Regions from separate parts of the Micromonospora sp. WMMD714 genome, predicted to be linked through region 1. Evidence: riboswitches for the same ligand, from Rfam matches in the RefSeq annotation. Region 1 holds a riboswitch; the other holds the start of a gene.
The links. A riboswitch is a leader RNA that binds a small molecule or an ion and turns the genes downstream of it on or off. The one in region 1 is predicted to bind thiamine pyrophosphate.

Region 1 (4,204 bases):
TACCGCATGGCGGTGGCCATCGCCGTCGGGTCGGCGGCCCGGGTGACGGCGCTGGCCAGCAGCACCCCGTCGCAGCCCAGCTCCATGGCGAGCGCCGCGTCGGAGGCGGTGCCGATCCCGGCGTCGAGGATCACCGGCACGTCGACGCTCTGCCGGATCAGCTGGATGTGGTGCGGGTTGGTCACGCCCAGCCCGGAGCCGATCGGGGCACCGGCCGGCATCACCGCCGCGCAGCCGACGTCGGCCAGCCGGCGGGCCAGCACCGGGTCGTCGGAGGTGTACGGCAACACGACGAAGCCGTCGGCGACGAGTTCCTCGGCCGCCCGCAGCAGCTCCACCCCGTCGGGGAGCAGGGTGCGTTCGTCGCCGATCACCTCCAGCTTGACCCAGTCGGTGTCGAACGCCTCCCGGGCCAGCCGGGCCACCTTCACCGCGTCGGCGGCGGTGTAGCAGCCGGCGGTGTTGGGCAGCAGCCGCACCGCGCACCGGTCGAGCAGGTCGAGCAGTCCCCCGGCGGTGCCGGGCGCGGTGTCGACCCGGCGCAGGGCCAGGGTGACCAGTCCGGTGCCGGAGGCCCGGATCGCCTGCTCCAGCACGTGCAGGTTGGCCGCGCCGCCGGTGCCGAGGATGAGCCGCGAGGTGAAGGTCTGCCCGGCGATGGTGAGGGGCATCCCGGTCACCCGCCCTGCGCGGCGCTGAGCACCTCGACCCGGTCACCGTCGCGCAGCAGGGTCGCCGGCCAGCCGCCCCGGGGGACCACCTCGCCGTTGACCGCGACGGCGAGCCCGCGGCGTTGCTCGGTGACCGTGGCGACCAGGTCCGCGACGGTCGCGCCGCCGGTCAGTTCACGGCCGACGCCGTTGACGATCAGTCGCACGTGTCCTCCTCAGTGGAACCGGTCGGCGGTGAAGGGGGTGAGCAGCGGGTCCGGCCGGCCGGTGACGATCAGCTCGGTGATCAGGTCGGCGGTGACCGGGGTGAGCACGATGCCGTGCCGGTGGTGGCCGGTGGCGGCGAACACGCCGGGCCGGCCGGGCAGTGGCCCGAGGACCGGCGCGTTGTCCGGGGTGCCGGGCCGCAGCCCGGCGGTCGCCTCGACCAGCTCGTACTCGGCGAGTTCGGGGACGAGATCGACGGCGGCCCGGAGCAGCCGCAGCACCGCCCCGGTGGTCACCTCGGTGTCGGCGCGCTCCTCCACGGTCGCCCCGACCACCACCTCGCCGCTGTCCCGGGGGACCAGGTAGACCGGCTCGCCGTCGGCGTACCCCCGGATGACGTGACGGAAGCACGGCGGGCGGTGGTCGGGCGCGCGCAGCCGCAGCACCTGGCCCTTGACCGGGCGGACCGGCAGCCCGGTCAGCGCGGCGGCGCCGCACCCGGCGGCGACCACGACGACCGGCGCGGTCAGGTCGGCCAGCCGGGTCACCGCGCCGGGGAGCAGGGTCACGCCGGCCCGTTCGGCGGCGACCCGCAGCGCGGCGACCAGCCGGCGCGGGTCGACCTGGTGGTCGCCGGGGGCGACCGCCCCGCCGCGCAGCCGGGGGGTCAGCGCCGGCTCGCGGTCCCGCAGCTGCGACGGGCGCAGCGCGCTGATCGGCAGTCCCAACCCCTGCTGGTACGTCCATAGTCGGCGCGCCTCGGCCAGGTCGTCCCCGGTCAGCCCGACGACCAGGGTTCCGTCCGTGCGGTGTCCGAAGCCGGTGCCGGCGGCGGCGGTGAGGGCGGCGGCGAAGCCCGGCCAGCGGGCGGCCGAGTCGACGAGCAGCCCGGTCAGCTCCCGTTCCCCGAAGTAGGCCTCGGCGACCGGGGCGAGCATGCCGGCGGCGACCCGCGACGCACCGGAGCCGGGGGCCGGATCGTGCACGACCACCCGCAGGCCACGGGCGGCGCAGCGCCAGGCGATCGCCAACCCGACCGGTCCCGCCCCGACCACGGCGACGTCCGGCCCGGTCAGCATGTCAGCGCCACGGCCGGCCGGGTGGTGGCCCGGCTCTGATCGGCGGCCGGGGTCAGCATGCCGGGGCCGCGATCAGCCCGGCGGTGGCCCGGCCCGGGTCGGCGGCCGGGGTCAGCATGTCAGCGCCGCGATCAGCCCGGCGGTGGCCCGGCCCGGGTCGGCGGCCGGGGTCAGCATGTCAGCGCCGCGATCAGCCCGGCGGTGGCCCGGCCCGGGTCGGCGACGGCGGAGAGCGCCCCGACCACGGCCACCCCGTACGCCCCGGCGGCCCGCAGCGCCGGCACCGTCGTGGCGGTCACCCCGCCGATGGCGATCACCGGCACGGTGACGGCCTCGGCGACGGCGCGTACCCCGGCGGGGCCGATCGGGTCGGGCAGGCCGGTCTTGGTGGTGGTCCGGTGGCACGGGCCGACGCCCAGGTAGCTGGCCCCGGCGGCCACCGCCCGGGCCGCGCCGCCGGGTTCCCGGGCGGTCGCGCCGAGCACGGCGTCGACGCCGAGGACCCGGCGGGCCGCCGCCACGGGCAGGTCGTCCGCGCCGACGTGGCCGCCGTCGGCGTCCACCGCGAGGGCCACGTGCAGCCGGTCGTTGACCAGGCAGGTGGCCCGGTAGGGCAGGCAGAGGGCGCGGACCCGGCGGGCCAGGTCGTAGGCCTGCCGGTCGGTGGTCGCGTCGGTGACCCGGACCTGGACGACCAGCTCGGCGCGGGCCACCGGGAGGGCGGCCCGGACGACGGCGAGCGGGTCGCACCCGGGTCGGGTGTCGGTGATCAGGTGCAGGCGGCCGAGGGACGGCACGGCAACTCTCCTCCCTGCGCCGGCATTATCCGGATCAGGTTCGACGGTCGGGGGCTCTCAGCCCCCCTCTCAGCCCGGTGTACCGGGCTCCCGTGGGTCACGTGTCTGTGACCGTACGACAGATCCGCTGATCCGCCAAGGGGTGTTAGATTGATCCAAGCCCATCGATGACTGTCTTTTGCCCCCCTCTCTCCACATAAGCCGGAAAGGTGAGTCGACGATACCGAATCGTTACATGCTCATGCCTTGCCGGAAACCAATCCAGCGGCGCTAATTTGTTCAACCGATCGACATTATTCCGGTGCGCGGCCTCGACGAGGCCGGCACCTGATCGCCACCGATGCGGACCTCGGCGGGCCCGCACCCATCCGACCGGGGACGGTCTGCGGCGAGTCGTCCCCATGCCCCCACCACTGTCCAGCACGGACAAAAGGAGCATGGAGTGTCTCCATCCCGCCATCGCCGCGCACGTCGCGGCCCACTGGGCGCCGGTCTACTGGCCCTCTCCCTACTCGCCAGCGGCCTGATCGGCGGCACCCCCGCCCAGGCCGCTCCCGTCGCGGCGGCCCGGCCACAGGCCGCCCCGGCACCGGCGGCGGCAGCCGCCGAACCGTTCTCCGTCCTGGTCTTCTCCAAGACCGCCGGCTTCCGGCACGACGCCATCCCGGCCGGCATCGCCGCGATCCAGAAGCTCGGCACCGACAACGGGTTCACCGTCGACACCACCGAGGACGGGGCCGCCTTCAACGACACCAACCTGGCCAAGTACCAGGCGGTGATCTGGCTCTCCACCACCGGTGACGTCCTCGACGCCACCCAGCAGGCCGCGTTCGAGCGCTACATCAAGGCCGGCGGCGGCTACGCCGGCGTGCACGCCGCCTCGGACACCGAGTACGACTGGGCCTGGTACGGCAACCTGGTCGGCGCGTACTTCTCCGGCCACCCGGCCAACCAGCAGGCCACCGTCAAGGTCGAGGACCACGCGCACCCGTCCACCGCCGACCTGCCGGACCGCTGGTCCCGCTTCGACGAGTGGTACAACTTCCGCACCAACCCGCGCTCCAAGGTGCACGTGCTGGCCAGCCTGGACGAGAAGTCCTACAGCCCGGGTGCCGGCGCGATGGGCGCCGACCACCCCACCGCCTGGTGCCAGGACTACGACGGCGGCCGGTCCTGGTACACCGGCGGCGGCCACACCCAGGCGTCGTACACCGAGCCGGAGTTCCTCAGCCACCTGCTCGGCGGCATCCGTACCGCGGCCGGGGTGGAGAACGCCGACTGCGGCGCCTCCAAGACCGCGAACTTCGAGAAGGTCACCCTCGACAGCAACACCAACAACCCGATGGAGCTGGACATCGCTCCGGACGGCCGGGTGTTCTACGCCGAGCGCGACGGCCGGGTGCAGATCGTGAAGCCGGACACCGGCAACACGGTCACCGCCGTCCGGCTG
Region 2 (4,204 bases), 640 kb from region 1:
GTGGCGAAGACGATCACGCCCGGTAGGGCCACCGCGAACATCCGCAGCACCAGGCCGAGCGCGGTGACCAGCACCCCCGAGGTGACCAGCAGCGGCCCGGCCGCCCACAGCACCGGGCCGGACCGGTCGGCGGCGAACAGGACCAGCGTGACCAGGACGCCGACCGCGCCGGCCAGCAGCGGCAGGGCGCGGCGGGCCAGCACCCGGTAGCGGATGCCGAACAGCGGCAGCAGCGCCAACTCGACGGCGATCGCGACCGCCGGTGCCACCGGGTCGAGGCTGGCCACCAGGACGAACGAGAAGAGCAGCCCGGCGGCCAGCTTCGCCACCGGGTTGCGCCGGGCCAGCGGCGCACCGGGCGTCGCGACGGGTCCGAGGCCGATCACGAACCCTCCCGGGCGGGGCTCAGGGTGAGCGTCCGGTCGGCGAGCGCGGCCACGAAGTCCACGTCGTGGGTGACGCAGACGACGCCGTGCCCGGCGTCGCGCAGGTCGGCGAAGAGGTCGACCAGCTCGCCCCAGGTCCGGCGGTCCTGGCCGAAGGTGGGTTCGTCGCAGATCAGCAGCCGGGGCGCGGTGGCCAGGGCGGTCGCCACGCTGAGCCGGCGGGCCTCCCCGCCGGAGAGGGTGTACGGGTTGGCACCGGCGAGCCGGGTCAGCCGCAGCCGCTCCAGCAACCCGTCGACGGTGGCCCGGACGGCGGTCTCCGGGCGGCCGGTCCGGCGCGGGCCGAGGGCCAGCTCGTCGCGGACGGTGCCGGTGACGAACTGGTGCTCCGGATCCTGGAACACCGAACCGATCCGGCCGGTCAGGGCCGCGGCCCGCCACCGGTGCGGGGGCGTGCGGGTGTCCCCGCCGGCCAGCGCGGCGGTGGCGGTGGACCGGCCGGTGCCGGGGCGGAGCAGGCCGCCGAGCAGCAGGGCCAGGGTGGACTTGCCGGCCCCGTTGGGGCCCCGGACGGCGAGCGCCTCGCCGGCGCGTACCACCAGGTCGGTGGGGGCCAGCCGGGGCGGTAGGCCGAGCCGGTCGACGGTGAGCAGCTCCGCGCCCGGCGGCCCGGCGGCCCGGCGGGGCACGGTGGGGTGGCCGGGCACCCAGACGCCGTCGGCGGCGAGCGCGGCACCGTGGGCGGCGAAGACCGCCGCCGGTGGCCCGTCGGCCCGGACCCCGCCGCCGGGGGCCAGCACCACCACCCGGTCGACCAGGGCGAGCGCGTCGGCGACCCGGTGTTCGACCAGGACCAGGGTGGTGTCGGCGTCCAGCGCGCCGGCCACCGCCCGGCGGACCAGCTCCGCGCCGGCCGGGTCGAGGTTGGCGGTGGGCTCGTCGAGCAGCAGCAGCCCGGGGCGCAGCGCCAGCACGCCGGCCAGCGCGAGCCGCTGCTGTTCGCCGCCGGACAGCGCGGCGGTGGGCCGGTCCCGGTGGTACGGGAAGCCGACCCGGCGCAGCGCCTCGTCCACCCGGGGCCAGATCTCGTCGCCGGGCACCCCCCGGTTCTCCAGGCCGAACGCCACGTCGTCGCCGCTGCGGGCCATCACCAGCTGGGACTGCGGGTCCTGGAACACGGTGCCGACCCGCTCGCGGGCCTTGGCCGGATCGAGGCCGTCGACCTCGACGGTGCCCTCCTGCTCGCCGGAGTCCGCCGGCAGCAGCCCGGCCAGCGCGGCCAGCAGGGTGCTCTTGCCGGCCCCGGAGGGACCGAGCAGCAGCACCCGTTCGCCGTGGTCGACGCGCAGGTCCACCCCGCGTACCGCCCAGGCCCGCCGCCCGGCGTGCCGCCAGCCGAAGCCGGCCAGCCTCACACTCGCCACGTCGCCGGCACCTCCATGGTCGCCAGGGGAGGGTCAGACCAGGCTGCGGTCACGCCCGGCGGGGAACCGGTCCAGCACCCCGGTCTCGGCCAGCGCGCGGGTGAGGTACCAGCCGCCGAGCCCGGCGACCACGGCGGCGCTCACCACGGTCAGTGCCGCGTACGGCAGGCGGTAACTGGCCAGGGCGTACTTCGCGTTCCAGACGAAGAAGTCGAACAGGGCGGCACTCAGCCCGGTCAGCGCGCCGGCCAGCACCGCCACCGGCAGTCGGTACGACCGGTAGCGGAACGCGGCGAAGGCCAGCTCCGCGCCGAGCCCCTGGATCAGCCCCTGGACGATGGTGACCCCGCCCCACTCCGCGCCGAGCAGCGCGGAGACGGTGGCGGCGACGGCCTCGCAGAACAGGGCCGCCCCGGGCTTGCGGATCACCAGGCCGCCGAGGACCGCGGGGACCAGCCAGACGCCGTACATCACCGCCTGGCTGGCCGGTGCGGCGGCGAACGCCGGGTCGGCGGCCTTCCACACCAGGCCCCAGGCCCAGAAGATGACGCCGAAGGCCACGGCGATCACGGCGGCGACCACGATGTCGATGGTGCGCCACCGGTTGCTGTCGGTGTGCTGCATGTCGGTACTCCCAGTCCAGCGAGCGAACCAGGAGAAGACGCACGCCGCGCCCGGTTGCTGCCGGACGGCGGCGCGGCTGGAGGTCGACCGAACTCCCTGCGCTGGCATTACCCAGATCAGGTTCGAGGGTCTGCGGGCGGTGCCCGCACTCTCAGCGCTGTGCGCTCCCCTGTCGGATGTGAAGTTGTCTCGGCAGACGCTAGCACCGACCTGCGGCGACGACCCAGCAGGCCACGGTTCCCGGCATTCGTCACCGGCCAGCCGGGCGTCCGGGTCGCCGGCCACCGGCGGGCGTCGGCCCTGGTGCGGGTGGCTGGGTAGGCTGCCGGTCATGCGGGTACCGGCGCGGGGACTGACGTTCGACGTACGGGTCGGCGGCCCGGAGGGCGGTGACCCCGTGCTGCTGCTGCACGGCTTCCCCCAGCACGGCGGGGAGTGGGACGCGGTGGTGCCCGCCCTGCACGCCGCCGGGCTGCGCACCTACGCCCCGGACCAGCGGGGCTACTCGCCCGACGCCCGGCCCGCCGGGGTGGCCGGGTACCGGCTGCCGGAGCTGGTCGCCGACGCGGTGGCGGTGCTGGACGCGCTGGGCGTCGACGCCGCGCACGTGGTGGGGCACGACTGGGGCGCGATCGTCGCCTGGGCGCTGGCCGCCCGGCACCCGGAGCGGGTGCGTACCCTCACCGCGGTCTCGGTGCCCCATCCGGCGGCCTTCGGGTACGCGCTGACCGCCGACCGGGCGCAGCGGGCGCGCTCGGCGTACATGGCGTTGTTCCGCCGGGCGGGCCTGGCGGAGAGGGTGCTGCTGGCCTGGCGGGGGGCGGTGCTGCGCCGGTTGCTGGCCGGGGTCGGGGATTCCGCCCGGGTGGCCCGGTACGCCGGGCCGATGCGGCTGCCGGGCGCGCTGACCGGGGCACTGAACTGGTACCGGGCGATGGCGGGGCGGGACCTGAAGGTGGTCGGCCCGGTGTCGGTGCCGACCAGCTACGTGTGGAGCGACCGGGACGTGGCGGTCGGGCGTACCGCCGCGCAGGCCTGCGCCCGGCACGTGTCGGGGGACTACCGGTTCGTGGTGCTGGCCGGGGTCAGCCACTGGATTCCCGACCGGGCCCCGGGGCCGCTGGCCGAGGCGATCCTGGCCCGGGTGCGCGGGGCCGGCTGAGCCGTCCCGTCGGCGCAGGGGGCGATAGGGGTTCGTGAATCGGTTTCGTGCGATGCCGGATCGGGCACAGGCGTTGCTGCCGACGGGAGGTGCTCCCGTCGGTCGTACCGTCTCATCCGGAGGTAGCGTGTGTCGAAGGAATCCGAGAAGCAGCGCTGGCAGCGCAACTTCGCCGATCTGCTCCAGGAGCTGCGGGTCGCCCAGACCGGCGTGCAGATCCTCTTCGCCTTCCTGTTGACCCTGCCGTTCAGCAACGGTTTCACCCGGACGAGCGAGTTCCAGCGGGACGTCTACATTCTCGCGTTGCTGTCCGCCGCCGCGGCCACCGCGATGATCATCTCGCCGGTCGCCTTCCACCGGGCGCTGTTCCGCCAGGGTCGCAAGCCGGAGCTGGTCCGCTTCGCGCACCGGATGGCGACCGGCGGCCTGGCCTTCATGCTGGTCGCCATGGTGAGCGCGGTCCTGCTGATCGCCGACTTCGTGCTCGACACCGGCATCGCCGTGGTGCTCACCGTGGTCACCGGCCTGTGGTTCCTGACGTTCTGGGTGATCCTGCCGTTCGTCCGGCGTAACTGGGGCGAGGACGACATCGACGACGACGATGACGA

Region 2: another riboswitch for thiamine pyrophosphate. It lies ahead of O7625_RS00275 (ECF transporter S component); the one in region 1 lies ahead of thiE (thiamine phosphate synthase).

Annotation. Positions count from the first base shown of each region.
Region 1 covers NZ_CP120744.1:707,086-711,289, forward strand. The annotation lists gene O7625_RS03140 (thiazole synthase) at 1-671, opposite strand, end outside; gene thiS (sulfur carrier protein ThiS) at 677-877, opposite strand; gene thiO (glycine oxidase ThiO) at 887-1,957, opposite strand; gene thiE (thiamine phosphate synthase) at 2,128-2,754, opposite strand; TPP riboswitch at 2,749-2,857, opposite strand; gene O7625_RS03160 (ThuA domain-containing protein) at 3,197-4,204, shown strand, end outside.
Region 2 covers NZ_CP120744.1:63,308-67,511, reverse strand. The annotation lists gene O7625_RS00285 (energy-coupling factor transporter transmembrane component T) at 1-386, opposite strand, end outside; gene O7625_RS00280 (ABC transporter ATP-binding protein) at 383-1,810, opposite strand; gene O7625_RS00275 (ECF transporter S component) at 1,844-2,434, opposite strand; TPP riboswitch at 2,510-2,615, opposite strand; gene O7625_RS00270 (alpha/beta fold hydrolase) at 2,766-3,596, shown strand; gene O7625_RS00265 (DUF6328 family protein) at 3,726-4,204, shown strand, end outside.